Regions from separate parts of the Priestia sp. 3CA3 genome, predicted to be linked through region 1. Evidence: riboswitches for the same ligand, from Rfam matches in the RefSeq annotation. Region 1 holds a riboswitch; each other region holds the start of a gene.
What was found. A riboswitch is a leader RNA that binds a small molecule or an ion and turns the genes downstream of it on or off. The one in region 1 is predicted to bind S-adenosylmethionine.
Positions count from the first base shown of each region.

Region 2: linked by a shared signal. The riboswitch ahead of AC1VNJ_RS04720 (hypothetical protein) and the one ahead of AC1VNJ_RS15265 (bifunctional homocysteine S-methyltransferase/methylenetetrahydrofolate reductase) in region 1 are both predicted to bind S-adenosylmethionine.
Region 3: linked by a shared signal. The riboswitch ahead of AC1VNJ_RS22215 (BMP family protein) and the one ahead of AC1VNJ_RS15265 (bifunctional homocysteine S-methyltransferase/methylenetetrahydrofolate reductase) in region 1 are both predicted to bind S-adenosylmethionine.

Region 1 is NZ_JBXENJ010000005.1:216,164-224,462, forward strand. It holds gene metH (methionine synthase) at 1-3,243, opposite strand, end outside; gene AC1VNJ_RS15265 (bifunctional homocysteine S-methyltransferase/methylenetetrahydrofolate reductase) at 3,244-5,082, opposite strand; SAM riboswitch class I at 5,190-5,296, opposite strand; gene AC1VNJ_RS15270 (YkvI family membrane protein) at 5,629-6,663, shown strand; FMN riboswitch at 6,771-6,921, shown strand; gene ribE (riboflavin synthase) at 7,200-7,859, shown strand; gene AC1VNJ_RS15280 (bifunctional 3,4-dihydroxy-2-butanone-4-phosphate synthase/GTP cyclohydrolase II) at 7,876-8,299, shown strand, end outside.
Region 2 is NZ_JBXENJ010000001.1:918,794-927,092, reverse strand. It holds gene pdxR (MocR-like pyridoxine biosynthesis transcription factor PdxR) at 1-695, opposite strand, end outside; gene AC1VNJ_RS04740 (GNAT family N-acetyltransferase) at 808-1,206, shown strand; gene AC1VNJ_RS04735 (GNAT family N-acetyltransferase) at 1,236-2,075, opposite strand; gene alaP (alanine permease AlaP) at 2,316-3,719, opposite strand; gene AC1VNJ_RS04725 (DUF1540 domain-containing protein) at 4,036-4,194, opposite strand; gene AC1VNJ_RS04720 (hypothetical protein) at 4,295-4,639, opposite strand; SAM riboswitch class I at 4,703-4,804, opposite strand; gene AC1VNJ_RS04715 (hypothetical protein) at 4,926-5,222, shown strand; gene AC1VNJ_RS04710 (GNAT family N-acetyltransferase) at 5,235-5,681, opposite strand; gene AC1VNJ_RS04705 (hypothetical protein) at 5,763-6,203, opposite strand; gene AC1VNJ_RS04700 (glycosyltransferase family 2 protein) at 6,311-7,300, opposite strand; gene AC1VNJ_RS04695 (DUF6044 family protein) at 7,313-8,299, opposite strand, start outside.
Region 3 is NZ_JBXENJ010000010.1:16,198-24,496, reverse strand. It holds gene AC1VNJ_RS22245 (2-methylaconitate cis-trans isomerase PrpF family protein) at 1-46, shown strand, start outside; gene AC1VNJ_RS22240 (cyclase family protein) at 140-805, shown strand; gene AC1VNJ_RS22235 (GNAT family N-acetyltransferase) at 802-1,644, shown strand; gene AC1VNJ_RS22230 (YjgB family protein) at 1,672-2,256, opposite strand; gene AC1VNJ_RS22225 (hypothetical protein) at 2,659-3,027, shown strand; gene AC1VNJ_RS22220 (hypothetical protein) at 3,118-3,267, opposite strand; SAM riboswitch class I at 3,620-3,726, shown strand; gene AC1VNJ_RS22215 (BMP family protein) at 3,802-4,812, shown strand; gene AC1VNJ_RS22210 (ABC transporter ATP-binding protein) at 4,895-6,427, shown strand; gene AC1VNJ_RS22205 (ABC transporter permease) at 6,402-7,469, shown strand; gene AC1VNJ_RS22200 (ABC transporter permease) at 7,456-8,299, shown strand, end outside.

The DNA of each region.
Region 1 (8,299 bases):
AAAACGCTCCGCCATTGTAAAGTCAGGCGAATCGGGGAATCCCCAGCGGTCACGAATTTGCTGGTGAACACGTTCTGCTAATCCTTCAGCTAGTTCAAGCGCAAGAGCTTGGAACACGTGACTCTTTAAAAACTCGCCGTTTTCTTTGAATTTCGCCGCGCGTTCGCGAATGCCTGTTCCTGCTGTTACAGAGAAGAAACATACATAGTCCATCTCTTTTTCTTTAGGCTTTGCAAAATCAGATAAGCACAGGAACTGTCCTTTTGCTTGTCGAGGGAAGGTAAAGCGTTCAATTTCTGTTTTTTCATCAGCAGGATCATAAATAATTAAATCATTTCCGTCTGCTTGAGCAGGGAAGAACTGATAAATAACCGCTGGTTTAATTAAGTTTTCTTTTAGTGCCAGTTCGAGAAGGTCATCAACGGTTTCTTTTAATTGAACAGCACGCTCGTCTTTTTCAGCAAGCAGCTTATTCACTTTTCCTTTTAGTCCTAAGTGATGGCCTAAAAGCATCTGCCAGTTAATATACGGAAGAACCTGTGCCAAATCGTAGTGTTTGACAACGTGGCGCTTTAAATCAGCCGGTACAAAAACAGGAACATCCGTTGAAATGGCGGATCTTTCTAAAACAGCCGTAGCTGCTTGAGCGGTTTGAGGCTGGCGTTCTCGAACCGTTACTTTCTTTTCTTGACGCGTTTTTAAATCTGCTAAAAGCTGAATAACTTCTTCTTTGTTCTGCAGCTTATTTGCTAACGCTAATCCGTCCATCGCATCTTTGGCGTAGAGGACGGCACCTTCATATTCTGGGGCAATTTTAAAGTCAGTAAATTTACGGGAAAGGGCAGCGCCTCCTACCATAATTGGAACATCAATGCTTGATTGCGTTAAATCTTGTGCAGTTAAAACCATTTGCTGAGCTGATTTTACTAAAAGACCTGACAGGCCAATGATGTCTGGCTTTTCGTCTTTTACTGCTTCAATCAGCTGCTGCGGCGTTACTTTAATTCCTAAATCAATGACTTTAAAACCATTGTTGCTTAAAATGATGTCTACTAAGTTTTTACCGATATCGTGCACGTCGCCTTTAACCGTTGCAAGAATCACTTTTCCTTTTCCAGAATCATTTTCAGTTGCTTCCATATGAGGTTCTAAAAAGGCAACGGATGCTTTCATAACTTCCGCACTTTGAAGCACTTCTGCTACAATCAGCTGGTTGTCATTAAACAAACGTCCGACTTCCGCCATCCCCTTCATAAGCGGTCCGTTAATAATATCTAACGGATCATCATATTGAGCTAAAGCCTGTTCTAAATCAGGAAGCAATCCTTCTTTTGTACCTTCGACAATATACATTGCCAATCGTTCTTCAAGTGTTAACGTAGAAATTTCTACTTTTGCTTCTTTCTTTTTATCACGATAAAAGTCCGTAAACGTGCTTAACGTTTCATCAGTTGTGTTAAATAATAACGCATTAGCAAGCTCAATTTCAGCTTCTGGAATAGAAGCATAGCGCTCTAATTTTTCTGTATTAACAATGGCATAATCGAGTCCAGCCTGCGTACAGTGATAAAGGTAAACCGCATTTAGTACTTCACGTCCGACTGGAGGAAGACCGAATGACACGTTACTTACGCCGAGAATGGTCAGGCAATCAGGCAGGGCTTCTTTAATCATTTTAATTCCCTTAACTGTTTCTTCAGCAGAACCAATATATTGTTCATCACCAGTCCCTACAGGAAACACAAGAGGGTCAAAAATAATATCTTTTGGATTAAAGCCATGTTTTTCAACAAGCAAATCATGTGAGCGTTTAGCAATCTCTACTTTTCTTTCTGCAGTAACGGCCATGCCTGTTTCATCGATTGTACCGACAACCAGAGCTGCACCGAATTTTTTTACTAGCGGCAAGATTGCATCAAAACGCTCTTCACCATCTTCTAAGTTAATGGAGTTGATAATGACCTTACCTTGCGAGTACGTTAAAGCTTTTTCAATAACTTTCTCGTCAGTTGAATCGATTACAAGAGGAACCTTCACTTTTTTTACAACTTCTTGAATAAATTCCTCCATGTCTTCCATTTCTTCACGGTCTGGATCTGCTAAGCAAATATCAATAACGTGAGCACCATTTTTAACTTGAGCACGCGCAATTTCAGATGCTTCTTCAATTTTCCCTTCCGCAATCAGACGCTTGAACTTGCGAGAACCGATTACATTCGTACGTTCTCCCACAAAAAGAGGGCGCATAGAATCGTCATATACAAGCGGTTCAATACCGGTTACAGCATGATTATGCTCGGAGCGATCAAGCGAACGAGGAGCAACCTCTTTTACCGCTTCAGCAAGTGCTTTAATATGAGCAGGCGTTGTACCACAGCATCCGCCTACAAAGTTCAGCCAGCCTTTATCAGCAAATCCTTTAATTTTTTGAGCCAGCAGCTCAGGGGACTCATGATAATTGCCTTCTTCATCCGGAAGTCCAGCGTTTGGATAACAGCTAACAGCTGAAGTGGCTAGGTCTGAAAGAGAGCGAATATGATCCGTCATAAATTCAGGACCTGTCGCGCAGTTAAGTCCGACTGAAAGAGGCTTCATGTGTTCCAGTGATAAGTAAAAAGATTCGATATCTTGACCAGCGAGAGTTGTTCCCATTGGCTCAATCGTTCCTGAAATCATAATTGGAACTTCTATTTTCAGTTTTTCAAACGCCGCTGTAATGCCTAAAAACGCAGCTTTTACGTTCAGCATGTCTTGACAGGTTTCGACTAGAAGTAAGTCGACGCCGCCGTCTAACAAACCCCGAGCTTGCTCTTCGTACGATTCTACTAACTCAGGGAATGTAATACCTCCCGTAACAGAGAGAGTTTTAGTGGTAGGGCCGATAGCTCCAGCTACGAACCTAGGCCATTCGGGAGTTGAATATTTATCGCGGGCTGCACAAGCAAGCTTCACAGCTTCGATATTCAATTCATACGCCAAGTGGCCTAAATCGTATTCATCAAGTACGGTAGATGTTGAGCCAAACGTATTGGTTTCAATGATGTCAGCACCCGCTGCAAAGTACTCTTCATGAATGCGCTGAATCACATGAGGCGCTGTTCGGGTCAAATATTCGTTGCAGCCTTCATATTCTTCGCCGCCAAAATCTTCAGCGGTTAAATCAGCATCTTGAATCATCGTTCCCATTGCTCCATCGATGACGAGTATTCGCTTCTTTAGTTGTTGTTCGATAAGTGAGCTCATTTATATCTTCCTTTCTGATGTAACGAGTTGCTTGTCATGAATATAGCGTGTTAGAATTTCGGTCATTTCATAGCGCATAAACGGCGTAATTAAGTAAATACCGTCAAATAGCTCATATGCTGTATCAATTAAGTGTTTTGCAATCGCAAGGCCTTCGACTTCACCGCGAATCCGGTCATTTCCCGTTGCGTCCATACGTTCTAGAATATCTTCTGATAATTTAATTCCAGGTACTTCATGGTGAATAAATCGAGCATTTCTTGCGCTTGTTAACGGCATGATCCCGATGTATACCGGTGTTGTTAAATGTTTGGTTGCTTCATATACCTCTTCAATTTGCTTAGTTGAATAGAGAGGCTGAGTAATGAAATAGTGAGCCCCGCAGTCGATTTTCTTTTCCAAGCGCTGAACGGCTCGGTCTAAGTGACGCACGTTTGGGTTAAAGGCAGCTGCAATGGAAAAATTGGTTTTTTGACCAAGCGGTTTGCCGGAATAAGATAGGCCTTCATTAAACTGAGCGATTAAACTAATCAAGTCAAATGAAGATAAATCATAGACCGAAGTGGCGCCAGGGAAATCGCCAACTTTTGACGGATCACCGGTAATTGCAAGCACTTGATTCATTCCTAGCGTATGAAGTCCCATTAAATGAGATTGAAGTCCAATTAAATTTCGGTCGCGACAGGTAATATGAATAAGCGGTCGTGCTTTTGTTTCTTGTTGCATCAGTGTTGCCATTGCCAAGTTGCTGATGCGAGGTGAGGCAAGAGAATTATCAGCTAATGTAATAGCATCTACGCCGACTTTATCAAGTGCTTTTGCGCCTTCTAAAAATTTCGTCGGACCAAGCTGTTTAGGCGGATCCAGCTCGACGATAACCGAGCGGCGCTTCTTCACAATTTCGTGCATATGAGGTTTATCCTGCTGCTCACGCTCTTGAACCGTAACGGCTGGTCTCATTTTAACGACTTTGCTTGTAATCGGAGGCAGGTCTTTTAAGGCAGACGACATGGCGCGTACGTGAGCTGGTGTTGTACCGCAGCATCCTCCAATTAAGCGAACCCCTTGTTCGCGGAATAAACGCGCGCTTTCTACAAAGTAGTCTTCATTCGTTTCATATTCCAGCTTGCCTTCCACATACGCCGGAAGGCTGGCATTAGGGTAAGCTGATAAGAAAGCACGATCAGGAAGCGGTACTTCTTCAAGAGACTGAATCATATGATAAGGACCTAAACGGCAGTTTAGCCCGACAACATCTGCTCCCAAGTCTTCTAATTCTTTTAATGCATCTGCTAAAGGACGCCCATCTTGCAGTACGCCAATATCATGCAGGGAAACGTGGGTAATAATAGGCTTATCCGTTTCTTTTCTTGCTAGTGTAAGAACGGTCTTTAATTCTTCGAAATCATAGTATGTTTCAAATAAAAGGCCATCCACGCCTTCATTTAAAAGCCAAAACATTTGTTCACGAATGCTTCGCTTAACCTCTTCTAAACTAATAGCATTTTTTTGGAAAGAACGAATTCCGCCGAGTGTACCAACCACGTAAGCCTGATCTTTTGCAGCTTGTTTCGCTAATTTTACACCAGCAACATTGATGTCTTTGACTGAATCTTCTAATCCATAACGGGCAAGTTTTTGATAATTAGCAGCGTACGTATTTGTTTGAATAACGTTTGCACCAGCTTCTACATAGGCTCTGTGAATACGAGAAACCTCTTCTGGTTTGGTGATGTTTAGTTCTTCAAAACAGCTGTCAATACCGTGTGAGTAAAGGAGGGTACCAGTGGCACCATCCCCAATTAAAATTTTAGACTTTAAATCTTCAAGTAACCCCATGTCAAAACCTCCTTAAATTGTTCCGCTTCTATTTCACGAGTGATTCGTTTTATGCAATATGCCGATAAAATAGAAAAAGTCTTCTTAAGAAGAAGACTTTTTTCGCCTTCTTATCTTCCAAGCAATAAATTGCTTGCTGGATTTAGCACCATGTCTCTAACGACTGGTTGCTGAGGTTTCAAAGGGCCAGTCCCTCCACCTCTCATGATAAGAATCAATTGTATATAATTGAAACATATTTTTTTAAATAGAAAGAATACTTATTTAATAATTTATCTGATTTTTAGAAATTATACAACAGTAAATTGTGAATTTCCAGCAAATATTGAGGAAAATTTAAAAGCTAAAGGAAAAATATCCGTATATTTTGTTTGAAAACTGCCGTTATGTTAAGGGATAAAGGGTTTTCATGAAAAAAACAAGAAGGAAATAAAAAAACGAAAAAGGAACAGCACCGGGTGAGGCGAGGATTTACATATAAAAGGCTCGTCTTTTTTTAACCGTTTCTACATATAGTGAACTATGAAGGGTAGAAGGGTGATGGGCATGAAAAGGTGGAAACTCACGCTGCAGGTTGCTGCTACGTATGTAGGCACCGTTGTAGGAGCCGGTTTTGCAACAGGCAAGGAAATTGTTCAATTTTTTACACAGTACGGGGAACTTGGAATGGTTGGAATTTTGGTCAGCGGCTTGTTTTTTATTTGGCTAGGTTCGAAAATGATGCTGCTTTCGCACGCAATTGGGGCTTCTTCTTATCAGCAGCTTAATACATATTTATTTGGTGATGTACTTGGAAAAGCGGTAAACGGTGTAATGATCGTCATTTTATTTGGAGTAACTTCAGTCATGCTAGCGAGTACGGGGGCAATAGGAAAAGAACAGTTCGGGCTGTGGCCTCCTGTTGGGATGGTTTGTACAATTGTTTTAACTTATATATTTATCGCAAGAGGAATTAACGGTATTTTAATGGTTAATTCTCTTGTTGTGCCGATGATGCTTTCATTTGCTTTTATCATCTTTGTGCCAAATGTCAGCTATTTCTCACTGATTCAAACGAAGCCAGACTTAACGCTCGTCACACAGTGGAAGTGGGCGGTTAGTCCCTTTTTATATATTTCCCTAAATCTAGCTTTGGCTCAGGCCGTTTTAGTTCCATTAGGAAGCTCCGTGAAAGATAAGAGCGTGATCAAAAAAGGGGCCGTAATAGGAGGATGTGTACTTACGTTTATGCTTGTTTCTACTCATCTTGCCCTTTCCAATTTGCCTTATTCATTTCAACTTGATATTCCTATGAGTGCCGTTGTTAAAAATATCTCAGCGTGGGTGAATGTTTTATTTACGGTAGTTGTGTTAGGCGAGATTTTTACTACATTGATTGGAAATGTATTTGGAATCGCTAAACAGCTTCAATCATTTCTTCCCCTGAATGACAAACAAGCTTTTGCGTTTATTATCTTGGCATGCTTTATTATCGGGCAATTTGGATATGCTCAGCTTCTTGAGTTTTTGTATCCGATATTTGGCTATATTGGACTAGCTTTTGTATGGATGCTATGTATTAAAAAAGAAAAAATAAGCTAAAAGCTGGATTTTGAAGAGCGGATGTGAAAAAACGAAGTTAAATGATGTGACAAGTCGATTTTACTTTGCTATAATGTAAAACAAATAAGACTCTAGCAGTCGAATATATTATCCTTCGGGGTCGGGTGTAAGTCCCAACCGGCGGTGATAAAGCATATGCTTTTAAGCCCGTGACCCGTTTTCATACGATGTATGTTAGCGGTGGATCTAGTTAAAATCTAGAGCCGACAGTAAAAGTCTGGATGGGAGAAGGATCAGGAAGCACAGTTGTTTTTTTGTGTTGTATTAATAAGGGACAGGTTTGCCTTTTTTAAAGCTACCCTTGTTTTCATACACAAAACATAACTGTTTATTTCGTATACAATTAGCGGAATTTTGCATAGATAAAACTGATTCAGCTCAGCCGACCCCTTGGACATTTGTTCAAGGGGCTTTTTTATTTTCAGTGGTTGGGGGAAAGATAAATATGAAAAAAAAGCAGCTGCTATTTCAAAACGGCATAAGAAGTTGGAATAGCGCCAAAGCAGGTGAAGAAAATGTTCACAGGTATTATTGAAGAAATTGGAAAAATAAAACGGATTCAAAAGGCTACAGAAGCAATTGTTCTTACGATTGATGCGAAGACCGTGTTAGAAGATGTGAACTTAGGGGACAGTATTTCAGTTAACGGCGTTTGTTTAACCGTAACAGCTTACTCTCAAAATGAATTTACGGTCGACGTCATGCCGGAGACGATTAAAGCAAGTACCCTGCAGCTTCTAACCGTTGGATCACGTGTTAACTTAGAACGGGCGATGGCTGCAAATGGCCGGTTTGGAGGGCATTTCGTTAGCGGACACGTTGATGGAATTGGAACCATTGTAAGCAAAACACGTAAAGGAAATGCCTTTTATTATGAAATTCAAGTCGACCCTGAACTTCGTGAATTTATGATGTTAAAAGGATCTGTTTCTGTAGACGGAACAAGTCTTACTATTTTTGATGTCAGCAACCAATCATTTACTATTTCTCTTATTCCTCATACGGTGCTTCACACAGTCGTGGGAGACAAACAGCGAGGAGACAAGGTGAATATTGAATGCGACATGTTAGCTAAATATATGCATCAAATGATGACGAATAAGTCAACTCCTGGCGTCTCGAATCGTTCAGGTAATATGAAGGATTTATTGCAGCAGCATGGTTTTACAAATTAACAGTGAGGTGAAAGAGATGTTTCATAAAGTAGAAGAAGCCATTGAAGAGTTAAAAAAGGGAAAAGTGGTTATTGTATGCGACGATGAAGATCGAGAAAATGAAGGAGATTTTATTGCATTAGCCGAAAAAACGACGCCTGAGGTTATTAACTTTATGGCTACTCATGGAAGAGGATTAATTTGTACACCTGTTAATGAAGAAATTGCGCATAAATTGAATCTTCACCCAATGGTAGTGAACAATACGGATGTACATGGAACAGCATTTACAGTAAGTATTGATCATATTTCAAGTACAACAGGTATCAGTGCGTACGAACGTTCTGCTACCGTTATGGCTCTTGTAAATGAAGCAACGGTAGCAAGTGATTTTCAACGACCAGGACACATTTTTCCGTTGATTGCAAAAGACGGGGGCGTTCTGCAGCGTGCGGGTCATA
Region 2 (8,299 bases), on a different contig from region 1:
AGTTCCTTCACTTTCAAGCCAGAACTATCAAGAGAAATAGGGACGACCGACATGCCTTGTTCTTGAAAAACGTGCCTCGTTCGGTGAAAGCCTGGGTTTTCGAACCCAATTATCTTTTCTTTTCCTAGAATGACAGAAAGCAGCCACATGAGGTACTGTGTACCTGCACCTATCACAATTTGCTCCGCTGTGCAGCGCACTCCTCTTGAATGATAAAGATACGCTGCAATTTCTTGACGAAGAAGCAGTTCGCCCTGTGGATGTCCGCTATAAAAAAGCTGGCTTTCATCATGATAAATTGTTTGAACCGTTAGCTTTTTCCACGTGTTATACGGAAATTTTTCTACGTCTACCTTTCCATGGCTAAAGTCAATGACAGTTGATTTCCCTTCTTCTTGCGGTAAAGAGACATAGGCGGGAGGCTGTTTTTGAAGCACGACTTCATTTTTTATCTCTTTTACAAATGCTCCTTTCCTGGCTAGTATCTCGATATAGCCTTCAGCTTCTAACTGTACATAAGCCGCTTCAACCGTATTTTGGCTAATGCTTAAATGAAGAGCTAACTTTCGTTTAGAAGGCAGTTTTTCATGAGGCGGAATGGTGCCTTTTTGAATTTGTTTTTTTATGTAAGTATAAAGCTGCATGTATAAGGGATCTGCTTTTCTTTTATCGAGCAAAGGCATTAACTCTAACATGATGTTCTTTCCTTTCTAACTGACACTATTAAATTTACTGTTTCTGACACTTATTCTCAATTCAGATTCTTCATATACTGGACTATATCTTATAAATCAAGGAGATGACACAATGACCATTACTTACAAAACCAACGTCTCAATCCGTGCCGAACAAGCTGCTGAAGTGTTTGTACATTCAGGTATTAAACGTCCGGCACAAGATCTTGATCGAATTCAAAGAATGCTTGATCATTCTTCCCTTACCATTACCGCTTGGAAAGACAGCGAACTCATTGGCATAGCCAGAGCGTTAACAGATTTTAGCTACTGCTGCTATTTATCGGATTTAGCTGTCGTAAAAGACTATCAAAATCAAGGAATCGGCACACAGCTCATCAAGCACGTTCAATCAGAAATCGGTGAAGAAGCCGCGCTCATTTTACTTTCCGCTCCTTCTGCAATGAACTACTATCCAAAAGTCGGCTTTCATCAGATTGATAATGGGTTTAAAATTGGGAGAATTCGGTAGACGCGAAGAAACGAGCTTCTCCTTTCTTTTTATCCAAACGCCTGAGCTGCTATAGCAAAAAGGTTGCCCTGTCTAGCAGATAGGGAATTGACGCCATACGCCATAACAGGAGGCTCATTTTGAAGCTGAAATCCGTGATTTTCCACAAGTTTCTTTAACGTTTCCTCATGAGAAGACAGGTCAATTCTCAGCTTTTCTTTGTAACTCTTCGCTAGTTCATCAATGACTAGCATTGCTGCTTCAGCGTGTGGAGCAACTACGGGGCCAATCACGATATTGCTCGGGGTACGAACCGCTAAACCATAACCCATTATTTTATTTTGTTCGTTTTGTAAGACAACTGCTTTTTCAGCTTGCTGAATTCTACTTTTTAAAAATAGCTTTCTATTATCTCCAAATGCTGCTTCATCAAGCTTTAAAACCTCTTTGAAGTCCCTTCTCGTTAAGGATCGTGTATAAAACCCTGAAGCTTTAAATGCTCTTGGTATGTATTCACTGCTTATATATTTACTTACATAGTCCACGGTTTTGAACCCTGCTTTTTTATATAAGTGCTCACCTTCTTTTGTCGCAATTAAGTAGGCATTCACCTCAGGAGAAAGAATTTGCAAACAGTGCTTCATGAGCTGCCCGGCTAACCCTTGTTTTCGATAATCTTTTCTCACAATTACCATTCCTATAAAAGCTGACTGATTTTCATATAAAACTACTGCTACGCTTGATACAATGTCACCTTTCTCATTTCTATGTCCAAATACGTCTCCAGTTGAAAAAATCGTATGTAAATCCGCTTCGCTATAATCCCATTTTTCCAACTTAGATAGCACTAGCAAACCCTTTATGTCTTTTTCACTAAATCTTTCTATCATTTCTGCCTATTTCCTCCCAACTTTTCGATGCACTGTGTGGCGTTAAAAAACGTAAAACTACCATACTTATCCACTTCCAATTGCCATTTAATCATTAATGAATTCTCTAACTAAATAGTACAGAATAAATAGAATATTTTCTACATTATTCATATGTATCAATAATCCCTTCAAAAAAACTAATCATTCGCACATAAACTAATGAAAAAAGACCTCTTTCCAAGAAAGAGGTCTTTTCGTTTACTTCACTAGCTTTTGCTCAGTCCCAGCTGAACCTTGACTTCGTTTATGAAATCCTTTTGCGTAGTACGCGATAATAAGACCGATAAACCATAGTGGTCCGATAACAACTGCAATTCTTGTATCTGGATTGTACGCCATAAGAACAACCACCAGCGCTAGGAACGCAAGTGACACATAAGACGTTAACGGAAATAAAGGCATTTTGTATTTTAACTTTGCCTCTTCACCTTTTTTTAGCGTTTTGCGATACTTAATTTGAGAAAGCAAAATAATTCCCCATGTCCAAATCGCACCGAATGTTGCAATGCTTGTTACCCACGTAAATACTTTGGCAGGCACAATGTAGTTTAACGCTACTCCGACTAATAACGCACCTGCTGATGCTAAAACAGCTTTTCCAGGTACGCCGCCTTTTGTCAGCTGACCGTATCCTTTTGGCGCTTCTCCGTGCTCTGCTAAGTTAAACAGCATACGGCCTGTACTAAAAATACCGCTGTTACAAGAAGAAAGAGCTGCTGTTAGCACCACAAAGTTAATAATGCCTGCCGCTGCTGGAATCCCGATTTTTTCAAATGTTAATACAAACGGGCTTCCCTGTGAACCAATTTCTTGCCAAGGATAAATCGACATAATGACAAATAATGCACCAACGTAGAAAATAAGAATACGCCAAAAGACCGAATCAATCGCTCTTGCTAGAGATTTTTCTGGATTTTTCACTTCTCCCGCGGTAACGCCGATCATTTCAATTCCTAAATATGCAAACATAACCATTTGCAGCGACAGTAAAATACCTTTGAATCCGTTCGGGAACAGCCCGCCGTTGTCCCATAAGTTTTTAATACCCGTCGCAACGCCGCCGTTCCCGATTCCAAACACAATCATTAATAATCCAACGGCAATCATTAACACAATCGCTAAAATTTTAATAAGTGCAAACCAAAATTCCAGTTCACCATATGCCTTAACAGCTAAGAAGTTAACTGTTGTCATGATAACAAGCGCCGATAACGCCCAAATCCAGTTTGGTACATCCGGATACCAATATCCCATATAAATACCAACGGCTGTAATTTCAGCCATACATGTTACAACCCATAAAAACCAGTAGTTCCAACCTGTTAGATAACCAGCAAGGGGCCCTAAATAGTCGCGCGCGTACTTGCTGAATGAACCTGCAACAGGTTTTTGAATCGCCATTTCTCCAAGTGCTCTCATAATAAAAAACATAATCATTCCGCTAAATCCATACGCCAATAATATTCCCGGCCCTGCTAATTTAATAGCAGATGCAGATCCAAGAAACAGCCCTACCCCTATGGCTGCTCCTAAGGACATCAGCGTCACATGTCTTTCTTCTAACCCGCGTTTCAATTCTTTCCCCTGAGTTTTCCCCTGCATAAACGTCTCCCCTTTTTCCAATCTGTCAAAACGAGATGAATACAGCTTTTTTGTTAGCGCTTTCATATAAATTTATGCTAAAAGTCAGCTAGGCTGTATATTTTTATTCTATCACCTTTCTCTCGTTTTTCTTTTGTCGAAAAACAAAAAAATTATCGTATCATTTTGTTTAAACGCACAATTAGACGTAGACACTGCTTTTTTACTATGTATTTATTATCGCACCTAAGTAATAGTATTTTTTAAAAAATAGAAAAACGCCGACTCAACTCCGTCAGCGCATCGTTCATTTTATGCTTTTTTATAAAACTAGCAGTTATCTCGCGGGTTCAAAAGTTTTACAGCCAGGTTCTTCCGTTTCAGAAACATGGTGACTACTTTCAGGACTCACAACGTAAATGGACTCTGCACTGCATTTATTTCCCGATTTCCAATACATGCACTCATTCACTTCACATAATACACCTTGGGCCACTGTTATCCCTCCTTTTTTTGTCTTATCTATTTACTACCCGAAATAGAACGCTTCTAACATTTACATGCAAAAAAACCGCTTGTTTATCAAGCGGATCCTTTTACTGCGTGTGTTCAACATACTGTTTTTTAGCTAAATATAATTCACGACTCAGCGTGATCCGCCGTTCTCTCAAGTTCCTTAATTTAACTTGAAACTGTTCATTAGTTGGCTCTTCTTGAATTAAGCGATACGTAAAAGAAATATCTTCATTTAACTGTTTAAAATCTTCCCATATTTCTTGAACGAGTGCGGATTGTTTGTCTTCAAATGAACGATTTTGCTTCGTTTTTAGCGCGGCTAAAATTTCCTGCTGCCACGTTTCGTCTTTTAGTTCTTTTGCTAACAAGTATAGATCTAAATAATCATCAACGCTTAGCGCCTGTTGTGTATTTTTCAATGTCATCACCTTTTCTATACGAAATGTTTCTTCCTAAGAAGAGGATTTCATCATAGAAAAAGATTCCTCTTCTTATCTGTCAGAGCTAGGCTATGCTGGAATTAGCACCATTCAATAATTGTGGTTGCTGAGGCTTCAAAGGGCCAGTCCCTCCACCTCTCTAGATAAGAATATTTCGTTTTTAAATTATTTCTGACTATTCTAATATGTTTTATATGTTATGTCAATAGCTTTTCAATAAAAAGAAAAAAGAAGTAAAATATGGTATGCTTTCATAAAGGATGGTGAGCACATGAAACGATATATGTTATCTGCTTTTTTGGGAAGCTTGCTGCTGCTTCTCAGCATTGCTTTTTCATCTACTTTCCATATTGCAATTGTCAAAACAACCGGAAGCATTGGAGGGATTATTTTAGCAGCAGCGGCTTTGATTATGAACGCACTTGAAGATCCCCCCTCCTCAGATCATACAGGTAGAGGAGCTGTTGAAGTACTAGATAAAGGCGCTGTTTGGGCTACTTATTTACTTTTACTTTCATTACCGAACCTCATCGCATGTATAACATCTTATGTTTTATGGACTCGCTGACATTCACCAACATTACGGACGTTTTGCCACCTGTAGGCTCATTGATATTTGTTTATCTACAAATCCAAGTTCACGGTACACATGCTGTGCAAAATTCCCAGCATGAACGCTGAGTCTGATTTCAGGGTATCCTTTGATAGACAATTCATCAATTGCTTTTTGCATTAACGGCTTGGCTAGACCTTGCCCGCGGTATTCTGGTAAAACATATAACTCGTAGATAAAGCCAATTTCTGCTTTTGAAAAGAAGTCGGCAGATGGACCGACAAAAACCCAGCCTGCAAGTTTATTTTCTTGTCTAGATACTAAATAATAACACCCTTTTTCAAGGGCATTATCAATTAGTTCATTTACGCGTTCAGTTGACGGTTGAAACTGATGCGTTGTTCCTTCAAACAGCGCATCAGCAGATTTCGTCCGAATTTCCTGTATTTCTTCTTCAGTAGCTTTTGCAATCATCACAATCTCTCCTTTCGTGTTCGTTTTCCACATACAGAGATAAATTCCTGCAAAAAAAAGTCTTCGCCTAAGCGAAGACTTTTATTTAAATTCAAAATGTTCTTGATGGTTGCCTTGTTCATCCGTCCAGTTAATCATGATGTCTAAGCCTGCCGCTTTTCCAGGAACAGCAAAATTGGCATAGCGAAAACGCTGACCGCTTTTGCTTAAGTTAGACCTTTCAATAGGAGAAAACAAGCTGTATTTCGCCTTATTTTTTCCTTCGTGCCGAAAAGCTTGGACCTGCACACGCTCTACGTCTTTTCCAATGTTTTCAACGGTTAATCCATATGTATGATAGACGTTATTTTTCCACTTTAGCTGATTATCTCCCGTCATGCTCGCTTTTGTCAGTTCGACCGACCATTGTTCAGATGATTTCTTCATTGGAAGTTTCTCAATCGAAAGAGCGCTGACATGAATGGTTGCAAAAGCAAGCCAAACAAAACAAAAAGTGCTGACTGTATAAAGTAGTCTTTTCATAGATTTTGATCTCCTTAGAAATTTTAGTAGTAGCATCTCCTATTACCTTAAAAATTATGATAAACACTTTAACAAAAAAGCCTCTCCATTCAGGAGAAGCTTCTTAATTAATGCATCAGCAAATCTTTTTGTGTGTCTAACGAGTGTTTTGTATATAAATCTCTTTCAATCGCATATTTAGGACGCTGTTTCACTTCGTTGAAAATCTTGCCAATGTATTCTCCGACAAGACCTATTCCCATTAGCTGCAGGCCGCCTACAAGCCAAATTGATAAAATAAGAGACGTCCAGCCAATTTGTGTATGATCTAAATATTTTTGAATCAGCGCATAAATGCCAAACAAAATACTAAAGAGAAACGAAGCTCCTCCAAGCAGCGTCAGTAAGCGTATAGGTGCTACGCTAAAAGACGTAATCCCGTCAAATGCAAAAGCGAGCATTTTCTTTAGCGGATATTTTGACTCACCCGCCGTCCGTTCTTTGCGGTCATATGTGACTTCCGTGGAGCGAAATCCTACTAATGGTACAAGGCCCCGCAAAAAGACGTTTCCTTCTTTATATTTCATGAGTTCACCAAGAGCACGTTTGCTCATAAGGCGAAAATCAGCGTGATTTTGAACGAGCTGAATTCCTAGCTTGTTCATAAAACGATAAAACCCTACTGCCGTGGTTCGTTTGAAAAATGTATCGGTTTCTCTGCTGTCTCGAACGCCATATACAACTTCATACCCAAGCCAATATTTCTCTACAAAAGTACGAATGACGCTGATATCATCTTGCAAATCCGCGTCAATGGAAATGACGCAGTCAGATTGCTTATGAGCTACTTCTAGTCCTGCAAGCAAAGCATTTTGATGTCCTACATTTCGCGCTAACTTTAACCCTTTTACAAACAAATTGCTGCAGCTTTCTTTTTCAATAAGCGACCACGTGCTGTCTTTACTTCCATCGTCTACAAATAAAATGGTGCTTTCACTTGATACAAGTCGTTCATTAATTAGTTCTTTTACTACAGTAGTTAATTGAAAAGACGTCTCTGTGAATACTTCTTCTTCGTTGTAGCATGGAACCACGATCGTTAAAATAGGTCTGTTCATGTTATTGCCCCCTTACTTTGCTTCATATACATACACTTTCCAAGCGGACTGTTTATCGTTAAATGCTTTTAAAAAGTGCAAACCGTCGCTTTCAGCATTTTCAATTGGCACAGCTGAAAAAATATAGCGACCGCCCATTTTCTTAAATTGGCTGATATTAAGCTGCAAATGACGGATTTTTTTCGTTGAGTCTTTTCGGTAATCATATTTTTTCCCTAGCTCGCTAACAAACACATAGCAGCGATTGCCCCAATGATCATAGTAGCTTTCTAGTTTTTTATTTTTATCAAGCTCTTTGGCAATAATTTTGCGAAACTCATGTTTATATGTTAATGGATAGAAGTTGTTATACGTATCTAGCGTATAAAAGCCGTTATACTGAGCAATTGATGGATGAAGCCCTATGCTCGCTACGCGATAAGATGATTTAGGTTTTCCAATATATCTGCTTATTTCATCAAATTGATGCACAGCATAAAATTCTTTGACTGAAGGCTCGTGATTGTAGCGATAGTAAAGTTCAGGATTTGCTATAAATAACACAAGCAGCTGTAAAATCAAACATGCCCACACAAACTTTTTCCACGCCTTGCTCCTTTTCCATAAAACATAGCTGCCAACGGCAAACATCAAATAAATAATGAGCGGGCGTAAAAAGTGAAATCTAGCAAAGTTGAACGTATTAAAAAGCTGATATTTTTCTTTTAGCGGCTCCCAACCTTTATAAAACCAAAACGCATACCAAATCGACAGTAGTAGATTAAGAATAAATAACTGCAAAAACGTTTTTTCAAGCTTTTCCTTGCGATTTCGAGCAACAAACCACAATACGACAAAAGAAAGCGGTAAAATGACAAAAGTATGAAGCGTCATTACATGCGTATGCCCGAGCGTATAGTTCTTCAAAGCAAGGCGAACGGAATGTCCAAAGCTTAGAGTAGAGCTCAAAAATTCATTTCGACTCGTCGGGGCCTCCGGAAATAAAAGCGAATCAACAAG
Region 3 (8,299 bases), on a different contig from region 1:
ATTTGTTTATACAAAGCACGCGTACGATGTATGTTTATCAAGTTAATAACGTTCTCTAAAAAAACTTTTTCTAGGAAACTAGGAAGAGTTTTTTTGTGTTAGAATATTTTTACTAAATATTGAAAAAGTGGGTGGTAGTATGAAAAAAAGAACGTATATTGATTTAAGCCACATCATTGAAGACGGAGTTATCACACATAAAGGCTTGCCGGCACCGATCATTTGCGACTATTTAAGCCGAGAAGAGTCTAAAAAGCTTTATGAACCAGGGACTGAATTTCAAATCGGTAAAATTGAAATGGTCACGAATACAGGTACGTATATTGACGTGCCGTTTCACAGATATAAAAACGGAGCAGATTTGGCTCAAACAGCTATTGATAAAACAGCCGGACTGGAAGGAATAGTAGTTTCAGTCGACCCGATTTTAACGGCTATTGATGAATCTCATTTTCACCATATAGACGTAAAAGGCAAAGCGGTATTAATTCACACGGGATGGGATCGCTACTGGGATACAGACGATTATTTAGAAAACCACCCATACTTAACAGAACGCGCGGCAGCTTATTTAGTGTCTCAACAGCCCGCTCTTGTCGGAATTGATTCGATGAATATTGACGACACAAAAGGAAAAGCAAGACCAGCTCATACGCTGCTGTTAGGAGCGGACATTGTGATTGCTGAACACTTATGTCACTTAGATCAACTAACGGAGTCCTTTTTATTTTACGCCGTGCCTCCTAAAATAAAAGGAGCCGGAACGTTTCCGGTAAGAGCATTTGCGGAGTTAGAAAGAAAATGATCCAGTTACATAGATACAGGGAAGTGCAGAAATTTAAAAACCAAGTCGAGCCGCTTTTAGAGAAAAATGAAGTTCTTCACAACTTAGCGCTTGGCATTTTACAAAGCTTGCAGGAAAACAGCAAACCAAATTTTATGGGTGTTATTTTAAAAGACAGCCGTGCTGCGCTTGTGTTACTGCAAACCCATCCTCAGCAAATCATCCTGTCTCAAATACAGAAGCTAACGAATGATGAGCTGAACGAAGTAGCGGAGCTGTTACAAGAAACCGCCGTACCGGGCTTAGTTGGAGAAAGGCAAACGGTTTTATATCTTTCTCAAAAACTAGCAGCGCTAAAAAATCAAGAAGCTTCGTTGAAAATGGATCAGCGCATTTATCGGTTAGACAAAGTGAAAAAAGCTGCGGACGCGGAAGGAGTGCTGGTAAAAGCAAGATCAGAGCATATTCCGCTCGTGAAGGAATGGATTTGGGAGTTTATGGGCGTCATTGGAGAGCCTGTATCAAAAGAGCAAGCTGTCAAAACAGGCGAAACTTTTATTAAAGCAGAACGGCTATTTTTATGGGAAGTGAACGGGAAGTATGTGTCCATTGCTAATGCTACGCGTCCGACAACCCACAACGTTACGATTAACTTTGTGTACACGCCGCGGGAAGAACGTAAAAAAGGCTATGCATCAAGCTGTGTGTCCACGCTTTCTCAGCTTATGCTAGACAGCGGTTTTCAAACAACAAGTCTATACACGGACACGACAAACCCTACGTCTAACAAGATTTACATGGAGATTGGGTATGAACACGTAGCTGATTCCGCATTAGTTTTATTTCATGAAAAAAAGTAGCAGGCTGCCTGCTACTTTTTCTATTTCTTAAGGTTTTGCAACTAAGTTTACGTGATTCAACGTTTTGCTATCATCAAAAATAAATTCAAGATCATAGGCGCCGGCGTGATACGTGTATCTCGTTTGAGTCGTACCATCACCTTTTACTTTGCTTGTAAAGTTTGGCTGACCTAATTCTTTCTTTAAGTTAGCTTGCGTGATGGACCCTAAATTTGTTTGACGCTCTACATTTGTACCAAAATAGCGAATTTCGTTAATGACATTATTTTGGTCATAGCCAAATGCATATCCAGGATGGCCCATTTCCGCATGATAGTAGTCAAAGTTATTTGATGAACCTTCAGGCGGAGGACCGAACTGATCCCGAACATCTTTACGCAGGGTTTTGCCAATTTTAAAGTCTGCTGTTAATCGCGGCACTTCACCTTGCACCGCGGCGTTATAAATTTCGTTAATGTTTTTTACAGCTGTTTGACTTTGGCTGCTTGTTTCTTGAGATGTAGCTGCGTGTGCTGGGGTATCAAGCTGAGCGACAGGAGCAAATCCAAACGCAGCAATTCCTGTAATCGTCGCAGCAGCAGCCGCTTTTGATAGTCGTTGTTTCATTTTCATGATTTTTTCCTCCTATATATAACGATTTAGCAATCTCAGTCTACCTAAAAGAGAAGGTAGGCCAGAATGGTCAAGGAGTCTTAGTTGAGTTGATAACTGATATATATAATGTAACACGCCTTTCAGAATATAAACGTCAGGTAAGGTGAAAAGCAAAAAACGATTCATTTCTCATAGGTAAAAAGATTTGTTTTTATTCCTTTATTATGTAAAAAAACGTAATATAGGGAGGGTTCTAAGTCTTTATAAAAAACTAGATAATAACTGTAAGTATGATACAATAAATCAAGTATTTGTTAAAAATATATATTGCAGCTGTGTATCTAGGGCTTGGCGTCAAAACAAGTTTAGGGCAATCTGTTGTGTTAAATAGAAGAAAAAGAATGTAAAGGAGAGAAAGAAGTGTCAAAACGATTTGTACTAACCGTAGCCGCTGGAGGATGTATCATAATCTTCGGCGCGCTGCTACTACTAAACTGGGAAAAGGTGTTTGGAGACTACCGTCCCATTCAAACAGCAACAGCCGTATTCAAGTTAGAAGTGGGAAGTCAAGATGTAGCAAAGACTACGGATTCAGATAATGTTCTTTACTATATGGTGAAAAAAGGACATTTAGATGAATATATTCAACTGATGGATGAAAAAGGCTATGTGTTAAAAGAGAAAGATATTGATCATAACCGACTTGTTTTTAACAATGGACAAGAGGATGAGCAAATTTACTACAAGCGCTTTGCTAGGAAGTATACGATGATTGATGGAGAAGGGTAAAAGCCTTCACTTGGAATTACTACATACTAAAATCATTAAAAGAAAACACCACCTTGCGAATAAAAGGTGGCGTTTTTTTGTTAGATTATCTCATCTTAGTTTTACTCTTGCTATCCCTGTTACGATCATACTCGTAATAAAAATAACTATGATTCCAATGTTGGTCGGGGTATCAAAAAATGTTTTTGAAACGGCTAAAGCGATAATAAGCCCAATAGCTATGCCAGATAGTTCTTTCATTAATTTCACCGTTAACACCTCTTAACAATATTACTAAGGAAAAATCTAACATTATTGGTAAAGTAGTTTCAATTAATAACACATTAACCGAAGAGGTATAATAGAACTTATTTGCTACCACTAAACCCTCTTGACCGTCAACAGATTCAGTATAAGTGCTTTGTGAAGAAGTATAGAATGATTCAAGAAGTGAGGTAAAGGCTTTAACTTTTATTTTATATTTTAGTAGACTAAAACCGTATAATCCTATCTGTTTTTGAAGTTTTTTTGCGTGAAAAAGAAAAATAATATTGACAATTGTTGAAAAACTATTAATATTGACTATATTACATAAAATAAATAGCTATTGTTTTCCTTATCAAGAGAGGTGGAGGGACTGGCCCTGTGAAACCCGGCAACCACTGTCTATGACAGAATGGTGCCAAATCCTTAAGAACAGTATGTTCTTGAAGATGAGGAAGAGACGTTTGGTTAACGAGCTCTTCCTTTATATAAAGGAAGAGCTTTTTTTATATTATAGGGGGAGTAAGTTAAATGAAGAGATTTCTTATTTTAGCAGTTGCGCTTGTATTACTCGTAACGGGCTGTCAGTCAAAAAGTACAAAAAGCAGTGGAAGTGAAGAGAAAGGAAAGAAGCGAATTGCTCTTGTTTTGCCTGAAAAGATTGGAGTTAACCCGTTTTTTCAGCAAATGGATGATGGAGCAAAGCGCGCTGGGAAGAAGTATAACATTGATGTAAAGACAATTGAATCTACGGACCAAGCAGCCATTGAAAGTAATTTGCGTGCTGCGGTAGCCGAAAATTATGACTTGATTATTACATCTTCTTTTGAATCCGAAGATGCGTTGAAAAAAGTAGCTCAAGAAAATCCGCAGCGTCAATTTGCGATTATTGATACAGTGGTCGATTTACCAAATGTAAGAAGCGTTGTATTTCGTGAGCAAGAAGCTTCATATTTATTAGGAGCAGCGGCAGGATTGATTACGAAAACGAATAAAGTAGGAATGGTTGCAGCTGATGATATTCCATTATTAAAAAAATGGACGGTAAGTTTTAAAGAAGGATTACAATCAACAAATCCAAAAGCAGAGTTTCTAGTAAACTATGTTGGAAGCTTCTCTGATCCAGCTAAAGCAAAAGAACTTGCTATTTTACAAGCTTCAAAAGGCGCTGATTTTATCGCCGGAGCATCAGCAGTAGGCGACTTGGGTGTATTTGAAGCAGCAAAAGAAAAAGGTTTTTATACGGCAGGACAAGATATTGACCGTACGGAAGTAGATCCTGAGCATATCGTTTTATCGCAGTTAAAAGGATCTGATGCAGCTGCTTATGAAACGGTAGAAGCACTCGCAAATGACAAATTTAAATCGGGCGTAGTGACATACGGCTTAAAAGAAAAAGGTGTTGGGTTAACGTATGTGACTCAAGACAGCAAGACGCCTCTTAGTGACTTTGTAGGACAAGATGTGATTAATCAATTAAAAGAAATTAAAGATTCGATTATTGATGGAAAAACAGTGGTAAAAGATCCGTTAGCAAAGTGAGTTGAGAAGAGAAGTCGAGTAAGGCTGGCTTCTCTTTCTTATTTTTGAAAAAAACCTAAAGGGGAAAGGAGCAATGAATGGAATGAGTGAGCTGCTGCAGTTAACGAATTTAACGAAGAAATACGGTTCATTTTTAGCAAACGATAACGTGTCTTTTACGCTAAAAAAAGGCGAGGTTCACGCGCTGGTCGGAGAGAACGGTGCTGGTAAAACAACGTTGATGAGGATGCTTTACGGAATGGAAAAGCCGAGTTCAGGAAGTATTCAGCTACATGGGAAAACCGTCTCGTTTTCATCTCCTGCGGATGCGATTAAAAACGGAATAGGCATGGTGCATCAGCATTTTATGGTTTTTCCTCATTTTTCAGTGGCTGAAAATATTGTCTTGGGGCATGAGCCAAAGAAAGGTCTCTTTTTTAATAGAAGGCAGGCGAAAGAGGATGTTCAGCAATTAACCCAAACCTATCAGATTTCAGTAGATGTTCATAAAAAAGTAAAGCATTGCTCAATTGGAGAACAGCAAAAGATTGAAATTTTAAAAGTGCTGTATCAAGGAGCAGAAATCATTGTTTTAGACGAGCCTACCGCTGTACTTACTCCTCATGAAGTGAAGGAACTATTAAAAACAATCCGTTTTTTGGCTTCACAAGGAAAAAGCATCATTATTATTACACATAAGCTGCAAGAAGTGATGGAAGTAGCGGACCGCATCACGGTTCTGCGAAATGGTAAAGTAGCCGGCGTCACAAATAAAGAATCTACTAATGCTCACCATTTAGCCAAGCTGATGGTAGGACGAGAATTAAAAGAGCGTCCTGCAAGAGTGCCATCACAAAGCACTTCTCATTTAAGCGTACAAAATCTCTTTTTAAAAGGAAAAGGACAAAAAAACGTGTTGCAAAATGTGTCTCTTCACGTTTCTGCAGGCGAAATTGTCGGTATTGCAGGGGTTTCAGGAAATGGGCAGTCAGAGCTGCTTCAAGCAATTGCTGGATTAGTAGAAACAGACACCGGAAGTATCAAACTTGGAGATGAAGATCTTACAGGGCGATCTGTGCGTGAAAGAAGAGAGGCAGGAATTGCTCATATTCCAGAAGACCGCTATATGTGGGGAGCCTCTAAAGACGATACGATCGAGGAAAATGCGCTGATGGGCTATCAGTATAAAGCTTCTTACTCGAAGATGGGCTGGCTGAAAAGAAAGATATTCAAGTCGAGCGTGGAGGGATGGATAAATGAATTTTCCATTAAAGCCACTTCATCTAAGCAAAAAGCTGGAGAACTTTCAGGGGGGAATCTGCAAAAATTGATTGTTGCCAGAGAGCTTGGCCAAAACACTTCTTTTCTACTTGCTGCTGAACCAACGCGAGGAGTGGATATCGGAGCAATGGAACGTATTCATGATGCATTGATTCAAAAACGGAATAATGGATCTGCTATTTTACTTGTGTCTTCAGAACTGTCGGAGATTATCTCACTATCAGATCGAATTTTAGTTATGTACGAAGGCAGTATTGTTGGAGAGCTTACAAGGGAAGAAGCAACGGAAGAGACATTAAGCATATTAATGGCAGGAGGAACGGTAGAAGGTGATACAGTTGCAGAAACTTCTTAAATCATTAATCCAGCCAGTTATTGCAGTCATTTTTGGCTTAGCAATAGGAGGCATTATTATTTCTTTAACTGGTGGTTCGGTTCTTCAAACATATACAGAGCTCTGGAATGGAGCGTTTGGTAATTTTTATTTCTTCACCACTACGCTGGCTCGCGCTACACCTATTCTTTTAATTGCGTTAGGTGTCGGGTTTGCTTTTAGAGCAGGTGTGTTTAATTTAGGTGGAGAAGGGCAGATGGTTGTTGGAGCGATTAGCGCAGCGATTGTTGCTTATTACCTGCCGGCTCCAGGGATGGTCAAGCTTATAGCGGCTATTGCAGCTGCTGTTGCGGCAGGAGGGTTGCTTTCTGTTTTAGCAGGCTGGATGGAAGCCGCGTTTAAAATTCAGCTTGTCATTTCGACGCTTTTATTAAATTATATCGCTGTTTTATTTGCAAGTTATTTAGCAGGTCACCCTTTTCAAGATAAAACAGGCTCAGCTGCTCTCGCTCAGACGCCTATGATTGAGCAATCAGCATGGCTTGGAAAAGTGTTTCAAGGAATGCCTCTTCATATCGGATTTATCATTGCTTTAATCGGTGCGCTACTGCTGTGGACAGTGCTTCGCTACTCTGTGTTTGGGTACGAAGTGAACGCATCTGGAAAAAATCCGTTGTTCGGAGCGTATGGAGGCATTCATCAAGTAAAAGTCATGCTGTTCAGTATGTTTATTAGCGGGAGCTTGGCTGGATTAGCAGGAGGGTTTGAAGTGCTTGGTTCACAGTACCGATTTGTAGACGGTGCGCTTACCGTTCCTGGATATGCATGGACTGGAGTGATGGCTGCTCTGTTAGCAAAATCGAATCCAATCGGCATTATTTTTACGTCTCTTTTACTTGCCGCTTTGCAAACAGGAGCGATGGGGTTAGAGCGTAATACAGAAATTCCGTTAGAAATTGCGAGTATTATGCAAGCTGTACTCATTCTATTTATCTCAGCAAAATTCACAAAGCAGTGGTGGAAAGCAAAAAAGAAAGGAGCTGATATTCGTGGAGCTGCTTGATTGGTCACTGTTAAATGCAACGCTGCGAATGGTTGCGCCTATATTATTAGCGGCGCTAGGCGGAATGCTTTGCGCGCGCGTGGGCATATTTAATGTAGGGCTAGAAGGTCTGATATTGATTGGGGCTTTTAGCGGAATTGCCGGTAACTATTATACTCACAATGTCTTTTTTGCGATCGTGATTGCGGCTGGAGCAAGCTTACTTTTTGCGTTGCTGTTTGGGATGATGGTCGTGATATTTAAAGCGAATGAAATTGTTGTTGGGGTATCTATTAATTTTTTAGCACTGGGCTTAACGACATTTTTACTCCGGACTATTTTTCATACAAAAGGTGCCTATTACGATAAAAACATGCATGGAATAGGCACATGGGATATTCCTTTAATTAAAGACATACCTATAATCGGCGACATTGTTTCCGGGCAGTCACCGCTTGTCTATTTTGCATTTTTAGCAGCTATTGCTTTTTATATCTTTTTTTATCGAACGATTTTTGGTTTTCGTCTTCTAGCAGTAGGCTACAATCAAGTAGCAGCAAGTACGCTTGGGTTAAAAGCAATAAGATATCAGCTGTTTGCGATTGCAGCATGCGGAATTCTGTGTGGGATTGCAGGAGCACAGCTTTCATTAGGGCAAGTCACGATGTTCTCAGAAGGCATGACTTCAGGGCGTGGATTTATTGCACTTGTTGCGATGATGCTCGGTCAGTCTCATCCGATCGGTATTTTAGCGTCAAGTATCCTTTTCGGCTTAATGGATGCGGTGAGCACACGACTGCAAGGTTTTTCAATACCGACCGAGTTCACGATGATGGTGCCGTATGTACTTA